DNA from 2 places in the Promicromonospora sp. Populi genome. Region 2 is predicted to be linked to the other one. Evidence: riboswitches for the same ligand, from Rfam matches in the RefSeq annotation. Region 2 holds a riboswitch; the other holds the start of a gene.

Region 1 (3,777 bases), 2.4 Mb from region 2:
CGCACGAGCTGTTCGTCACCCTGAGCACGGTCAAGTCGCACGTCGCGAACCTGATGACGAAGGTCGGCGCGCGCAACCGCGTCGAGGTCGCGCTCTGGGCCTACGACACCGGGCGCGTGCGGACCGGGCCCTCCTGACCTGGCTCGGTCGCACAGCTCGTACTTTCGGCCGGACGATTCCCGTCCACGGGCCCATGACCAGCCCGCATGCCGCCGGGCACGCTCGACCCATGACAACTTCCCAGCTGATGACCAAGCCCGCCGGCCGCCGCGAGTGGCTCGTACCGGCGGGGCTCCTCCTCCTGGCGGCCGTCCCGGCCCTTGCCGGCTCCGTGCGGCTCACCGAGCTGGCCTCCGATCCCGTGGTCACCGCGGACAACGCGCGCTTCGTGACCCAGCCGCTGCCCGTTGTCGTGCACATCATCTGCGTGACGACGTACAGCATGCTCGGCGCGTTCCAGTTCGTACCGAGCCTGCGCCGACGGCGCTGGCACCGGCTGGCCGGACGTGTCCTCGCGCCGGCGGGCCTCGGTGTCGCACTGTCGGGCCTCTGGATGACGGCGTTCTACGACCTGCCGGCCCACGACAACATGGTCGTCAACGGGGCGCGCTACGTAGTCGGCACCGCCATGGCCGCGTCGATAGCCCTGGGTGTGCGGGCGGCGCTGCGCCGCGACTTCGTGAACCACCCGGCCTGGATGATGCGGGCCTACGCGCTGGCCATGGGCGCCGGGACACAGGCGCTGCTGCTCGGACCGTACACGGTGATCGTCGGCAGTATGGGCACCGTGGCCTACACGACCGGGATGGTGCGTGGGTCATCAACGTGGCCTTCGCCGAGTGGCTGATCCGACGGCGCAGGACGGGTCGCGGGACGGGTCGCGGGACGGGAGGAACGGCTCGGCGCACGGGGTGAGGCAGGGTGTGACGCAGGCCATGTCGGCGTCCCGCATGCCATATGGCATGCTGACGAGCAGCAGTACGCACACACGTGCTCCGGGGTCGGTGTAATTCCGAGCCGGCGGTTATAGTCCGCGACCCGTACGTCCGCAAGGACGGCCGGTTGACCTGGTGGAACTCCAGGACCGACGGTGAAAGTCCGGATGGGAGGAGCCACGTGCGGCGCCGTGCGTCCCCTGGACGTGCGGTGCCGTGACGTCGTATGCGCGGGCAGGGCCGGTGACGGTCACGTCCGTGCACCCGTCGTCCACCCCCGGAGCGCCGAAGCTCGGGGGAGGACCGCATGACCCAGGCATCGCACGACCGCGCTGCGGCGTACGCGGGACCACGCACCGGCACGCCCGCCGGACCGCGCGCGCTTGAGAGCGCCATGCGCCGCGCGCTGAGCCTCGCCGCGCATGGTCCCGCGTACGGGCCCAACCCCCGCGTCGGGTGCGTGCTCCTGGATTCCGACGGACGCACGGTCGCCGAGGGCTTCCATCGCGGTGCGGGCACGCCGCACGCGGAGGCGGCGGCCCTGGCCGACGCTCGTTCGCGCGACATCGACCTGCGAGGCACGACGGCGGTGGTGACGCTCGAACCGTGCGCCCACCACGGCCGTACTGGGCCGTGTGCCGACGCCCTGATCGAGGCTGGCATCGCCGTCGTGCACGTGGCCGTGCCCGACCCGAACCCGCTGGCGACGGGCGGCGCGGACCGGCTCCAGGCCGCCGGGATCGAGGTGACCACCGGCCTGCTCGCCGACGAGGGCGAAGACCTGCTGCGGCCGTGGCTGCACGCGATCCGCACCGGCCGCCCGTATGTGACCCTGAAGCTCGCGACCAGCCTCGACGGCCGGGTGGCGGCAGCCGACGGCACGAGCCGCTGGATCACCGGTCCTCAGGCCAGGGCCCACGCCCACACGATCCGCGCCCAGGTTGACGCCATCGCCGTCGGCTCGGGGACCGCCCTGATCGACGACCCGTCCCTGACCGCGCGCACGGCGGACGGCGGCCTCTTCGAGCACCAGCCGCTCCGGGTGGTGCTCGGCCGCCGCACGGTGCCCGACGACGCCCGCCTGCGCGGGCCCGGCGGACCCCTGTTGCACCTGCCGGAGCGTGACCTCGACGTCGTGCTGCGGGAGCTCGGCGAGCGAGAAGTGCGACACGTGCTCGTGGAGGGCGGCCCGACCCTGGCGACCGCACTGCTGGCCGCCGACGCCGTCGACGAGCTCCACGCGTACATCGCGCCGGTGCTGCTCGGCGCGGGCGCCACCGCCGTCGGCGACCTGGGCGTCACGACCATCGGCGAGGCGGCTCGGTTCGCCACCCAGGACGTGACCCGGCTGGGCGACGACGTGCTCCTGATCGCACGCCGCGCCGGGCTTGCCCGCGCGAGCACGGACCAGCCTGATGCGGGCCGGACCGGCGTCGACCGGCCCGTACCGCAGCAGCCCAGTAGCAGTTCGACCAGCACCAACCAGTCACACCAGAAGGAGATCTGATGTTCACCGGAATCGTTGAGGAGCTCGGCTCCGTCGTCGCGCTCGACCGGCCTGGCGGCACCGGCACCGGCCTTGAGGCGGGGACCGCGCCCGACGCGGTACTGACGGTCGCGGGCCCGCTCGCGACGTCGGACGCCCGCCCCGGCGACTCGATTGCCGTCGACGGCGTCTGCCTCACAGTCACGGCGGTGCTGCCCGGGGACGGGGACGGCGGCGCTGCGTTCGTGGCCGAGGTGATGCCCGAGACCCTGCGCCGCACCTCGCTCGGTGCCCTCGTGCCGGGCGCGGCGGTCAACCTGGAGCGCGCCCTTCCGGCGAACGGCCGGCTCGGCGGGCACGTGGTCCAGGGGCACGTCGACGGCGTCGCGACGCTGGTGGGCCGCACGCCTGGACCGCGCTGGGACGATCTCGAGTTCTCCGCGCCCGCCGCCCTGACCCGGTACGTCGCGGAGAAGGGCTCCATCGCGCTGGCGGGGGTCTCGCTCACCGTGACCTGGGTGTCGGACGACGGCTTTGGCGTGTCGCTCATCCCGACCACGCTCGCCGCGACGACGCTGGGCCGGCTGGTCCCGGGCGACGTCGTCAACGTCGAGGTGGACGTGCTCGCGAAGTACGTGGAGCGGCTCCTGGCGACGACCGGGACGAGCGGCAGGGACGCCGAGGGCGCTACGGCTGCGGCGGCTGCGGCGAGCGATCTGACGACGGGAGTTGCCCGATGAGTGCGGTGCGCATCGATAGCTCGGTAGACCCGGGGGCGATCAACACGGATCTGGTGGAGCGCGCGTTCGCCGAGCTCGCCGCCGGCCCGTCCTGGTGGCCGACGACGCCGGCCGGGAGAACGAGGTCGACGTTGTCCTGGCCGCGAGCACTGCTACGGCCGAGTGGGTGGCGTGGACGGTGCGGCACTCGTCGGGGTACCTGTGCGCGCCGATGCCCGCACACCGCGCGGACGCGCTGGAGCTGCCGCTGATGGTGGAGCGCAGCGAGGACTCGCGGAAGACGGCGTACACGGTGTCGGTGGATGCGGTCGGCGTGACGACGGGGATCTCGGCGGCCGAACGGGCACTGACGCTGCGGGTGCTGGGTGACCCGGCATCGGGCGCGCGGGACCTGATCCGGCCGGGGCACGTGCTGCCGTTGCGGGCCCGGCCCGGTGGGGTGCTGGAGCGTGCGGGGCACACCGAGGCGGCGGTGGATCTGGTCCGGCTCGCGGGCGGCGCGGGCCGGGGGACCGGTAGTGAGCTGGGCGAGGTGGGGGCGATCGCCGAGCTCGTCCGGGACGACGGTGCGGTGATGCGGCTGCCCGAGGCGCAGGCCCTGGCTGAGGAGGCGGGC
Region 2 (3,777 bases):
GGTCCGTCTGGACGGCGGCGGCGACCCGGCCGATCCCGCGCGACTTCTCGATGTCCGCTCGGTAGTCGCCGTCGATGTCCCGGTCCTTGTTCAGCAGGTACAGGCTCAGGAGCTTGAAGGTGAGCTCGACGTCGCGGACCTGGACGACCTCGAGGGCCCAGCGGGACGTGATCCAGGCGAAGGGGCACATGGGGTCGACGTAGACGTCGACGACGGGCTTGGCGGCGGGGTCGGTCACGCGCAGCAGACTACGCTCACTGCGTGACCGGGATCCGCTGGGGAAGTCTCGCCGCCGTCGTCGCCGGCGGGGTGATCTTTCTGGTGTGTCTCGTGGGCGTTGTGCTCGGTCATCCGTGGTCTGCGGTGCCTGGTGTGCTCGGCCTGCTCACGGCCGTGCGCGAGGTGCGATATCTGCGCAGGCTGCACTCAGGCAAGATCTCCGCACGGGAAAATTGGCATCGTGAACCCCACGCTCCGCCCAAGGACTCTTCACGCGGTCATGGGGGCACGCGGTAACCTGCCTGGCATGACCGCCGTTCGTACCCACACGCACGCGCAGGCAGTAGACGCTGCGGTGGACCTGTTCACCCGGCAGGGGTACGAGGGAACCACCGTCGAGGAGATCGCCGACGCCGCGCAGGTCAGTCGCGCCACGTTCTTCCGCCGGTTCCGCTCGAAGGAGGACGTGGTCTTCGCCGATCACGAGCTGCTGCTCGAGGAGGTGGTGGTCATGCTGGCCGCCACCCGCCCCGACGCCCGGTCCAGCGAGGAGTCCGGGCACGACCTCGGCCGCGCCTGGGACCCCGACATCGACCCGTACCTCGAGGTGTGCCGCGCCGCACGCATGGTGTTCGACCACCACGTGGGCCAGCGCGACACCTCGCTGGCCCGGTACGCCCTGCTGCAGCAGGTCCCTGCCCTGCGGGACCGGGAGCTGATCACCACGCACCGCTACGAGCGGGCGTTCACGCACTACCTGCGCGACACCCTGCCGCCGGAGCGGTCGGTGTCCACGGCGTCGATCGCGTTCGCGGCGTCGGTGGTCGCGGTGCACAACGCGATCCTGCGCCGCTGGCTGCGCACGCCGTCGCGCGAGCTGCGGCCGGAGCTTGAGGAGGCGTTCGCCGACCTGCGCCGCGCCGCGGTCCTGGGTACGGCGGGCCACCCGCTGTCCGACGACGGCGCCCCTGCCTCCCGCCGCGTGATCGTCACCGTCGTGGAGGGACTGGCGGGGCCCGACGAGGTGGCTCGCGCCGTCCGGGACGCGCTCGTCTAGCTTTCCCGCGGGAACAAGGCCGTGGCATCCTGGGTTCCGCTAAACAAATGTGCAGCAGATGCACACGTGCTCCGGGGTCGGTGAAATTCCGAGCCGGCGGTGATAGTCCGCGACCCGGGTCGCTCCTTGTAGGAGAGTCCCGGTTGACCTGGTGAAACTCCAGGACCGACGGTTAAAGTCCGGATGGGAGGAAGCACGTGCGGCGCGCGCCGTCGACCCCTCGGGGCCGCGGCGGAGCGCCGTCGTCGGCGCCCTCGTGGCGCGTCGGCCCTCACCCCGGAGTCCCCGTGTGCGGACTTTCGAAAGAGGGCAGAGACATGGACTGGTTCCGCGCGGCGTACGAGGCGACGTTCCTGTTGGGCGACCAGCAGATCTACTGGCGCGAGGTCATCGGCAACCTGTTCGGGCTGGCGTCCGCGCTGGGCGGGCTGCGCCGCAAGGTGTGGGCGTGGCCGGTCGGCGTTGTCGGGAACATCGTGCTCTTCACGGTCTTCATGGGCTCGTGGTTCGGGGAGACCGGGCGCGCCGACATGCTGGGCCAGGCCGCCCGGCAGATCATGTTCATCGCGGTCTCGATCTACGGCTGGTACCGCTGGCGGCAGACCCAGCGTCTGGGCGGCATCGGCACGGTGGCCGTGCACCCCACCTGGGCGTCGTGGCGGGCTCGCCTGGGTCTGGTCGTCGCGATGATCGTCGGCACGCTGGCCCTGACCCCGCTCTTCCGCGCCCTGGGCTCGTTCGAGCCGGTGTGGGCCGACGCCTGGATCTTCATGGGCTCCGTGCTCGCCACCTACGGCATGGCCAAGGGCTGGGTCGAGTTCTGGCTGATCTGGGTGGCGGTCGACCTGGTGGGTGTGCCCCTGCTGTTCTCCGCCGGGTACTGGGCCACCGCCCTGATGTACGTGATCTACGGGGCGTTCACGCTGTTCGGGTTCTTCGCGTGGTGGCGGATCAGCCGGCGCGAGCGCGCCTCCGCCGGTCCCGCCGCCGCCGTCGCGCAATGAGACCTAGTCTCGCTTGACCTGATATCCGGTACCAGCGCACCATGGATGCATGACTCAGACCCCAGGAGTGACGGCGCCCGCATACGACCTCACCCAACCGCTCGACATCGACTTCGCGGGCGCGTTCGCCGACGTACCTGAGGACGCGCGAGCGCACCAGCTCGCGGTCCGCCAGTTCGTGCAGGACGAGGTTCTCCCCGTGATCGACGGCTACTGGGAGCGGTACGAGGTCCCCATGGACCTGGTCAAGCGCATGGCCGAGCTCGACTTCCTGCGCGACGGCGTGGATGTGCCCGGCTTCCCGAAGGTCTCCAAGCTGGCCGAGGGCCTGGCCGCGATGGAGATGGCCCGCGGTGATGCCTCGGTCTCGACCATCTGCGGCGTGCAGGGCGGCCTCGCACTGCGCTCGATCGTGATGCTGGGCTCGGACGAGCAGATCGAGAAGTACGCCGGGCCCATGGCCCGCGGCGAGATCCTCGGTGCGTTCGCGCTCACCGAGCCCACACACGGCTCGGACTCCGTGGGCCTGGAGACCACCGCGGTACGCGAGACGCGCGACGGCGTCGAGGGCTACGTCATCAACGGCGAGAAGAAGTGGATCGGCTTCGGCTCGATGGGCGACATCTCGGTGGTGTGGGCCAGACACGTCGGGGACGGCGGCGACAACGCGGTCCACGGCTACATCGTGCCGCAGGATGCCCCCGGCTACGCCGCGACGACCATCCAGGGCAAGATCTCGCTGCGCGCCATCCACCAGGCGCACATCGTGCTGACCGACGTCTTTGTCCCGGCCGAGAACCTCCTGCCGAAGTCCCGCTCCTTCAAGGACACGGGCCGGGTCCTGTTCGCGACCCGGCTCGGCGTCGCCTGGGAGGCCGTCGGCCAGGCCGTCGCCTGCTACGAGGCCGCCGTCGCGTACTCCAAGCAGCGGGTGCAGTTCGGCCGGCCGCTCGCAGCGAGCCAGATGGTGCAGGAGCGCCTGACGAAGATGCTGTCGATCCTGACGCAGCTGCAGCTCCTGGTGAAGCAGATGACCCTCCTGGACGAGCAGGACAAGCTCACCGGCCCCCAGGCCTCGCTCGCCAAGTACACGTGCACGCGCGGTGCGCGCGAGATCGCCGCGATCGCCCGCGACCTGCTCGGGGGCAACGGCATCCTGCTGGAGAACCGCGTGGCTCGGCACTTCGCCGACATCGAGGCCCTGCACACCTACGAGGGCACCGAGAGCGTCCAGGCGCTGATCATCGGTCGCGAGATCACGGGCACCAGCGCGTTCGCCTGATCGCTCAGGGGTGGGGGAAACCCCACCCCGGTCCGGTGGGGCCACCTCATTTCCGTGGGGCACCTGCCCGCCTAGGGTCGTGTCCATGACCAGCGATGACGGCCCGACGACGGCGCCCCGGCCCCGCAGCATCGAGGACGGCGTGGCACCCGCGCTCACCTCGGGTGCGGGTTTTCTCCGCGCGCCGTACGACCCGGCGACCGGACGCGCCTTCG

What was found. A riboswitch is a leader RNA that binds a small molecule or an ion and turns the genes downstream of it on or off. The one in region 2 is predicted to bind FMN.
Region 1: it holds a riboswitch for FMN, as region 2 does, so the genes downstream of both, ribD (bifunctional diaminohydroxyphosphoribosylaminopyrimidine deaminase/5-amino-6-(5-phosphoribosylamino)uracil reductase RibD) here and pnuC (nicotinamide riboside transporter PnuC) in region 2, are expected to answer to the same signal.

Annotation. Positions count from the first base shown of each region.
Region 1 is NZ_CP163528.1:932,716-936,492, forward strand. It holds gene AB1046_RS04170 (response regulator) at 1-137, shown strand, start outside; gene AB1046_RS04175 (DUF2306 domain-containing protein) at 230-847, shown strand; FMN riboswitch at 988-1,119, shown strand; gene ribD (bifunctional diaminohydroxyphosphoribosylaminopyrimidine deaminase/5-amino-6-(5-phosphoribosylamino)uracil reductase RibD) at 1,330-2,442, shown strand; gene AB1046_RS04185 (riboflavin synthase) at 2,442-3,161, shown strand; gene ribA (GTP cyclohydrolase II RibA) at 3,256-3,777, shown strand, end outside.
Region 2 is NZ_CP163528.1:3,297,108-3,300,884, forward strand. It holds gene AB1046_RS14920 (disulfide bond formation protein DsbA) at 1-238, opposite strand, end outside; gene AB1046_RS14925 (hypothetical protein) at 262-516, shown strand; gene AB1046_RS14930 (helix-turn-helix domain-containing protein) at 527-1,276, shown strand; FMN riboswitch at 1,339-1,477, shown strand; gene pnuC (nicotinamide riboside transporter PnuC) at 1,594-2,280, shown strand; gene AB1046_RS14940 (acyl-CoA dehydrogenase family protein) at 2,330-3,562, shown strand; gene AB1046_RS14945 (sensor histidine kinase) at 3,648-3,777, shown strand, end outside.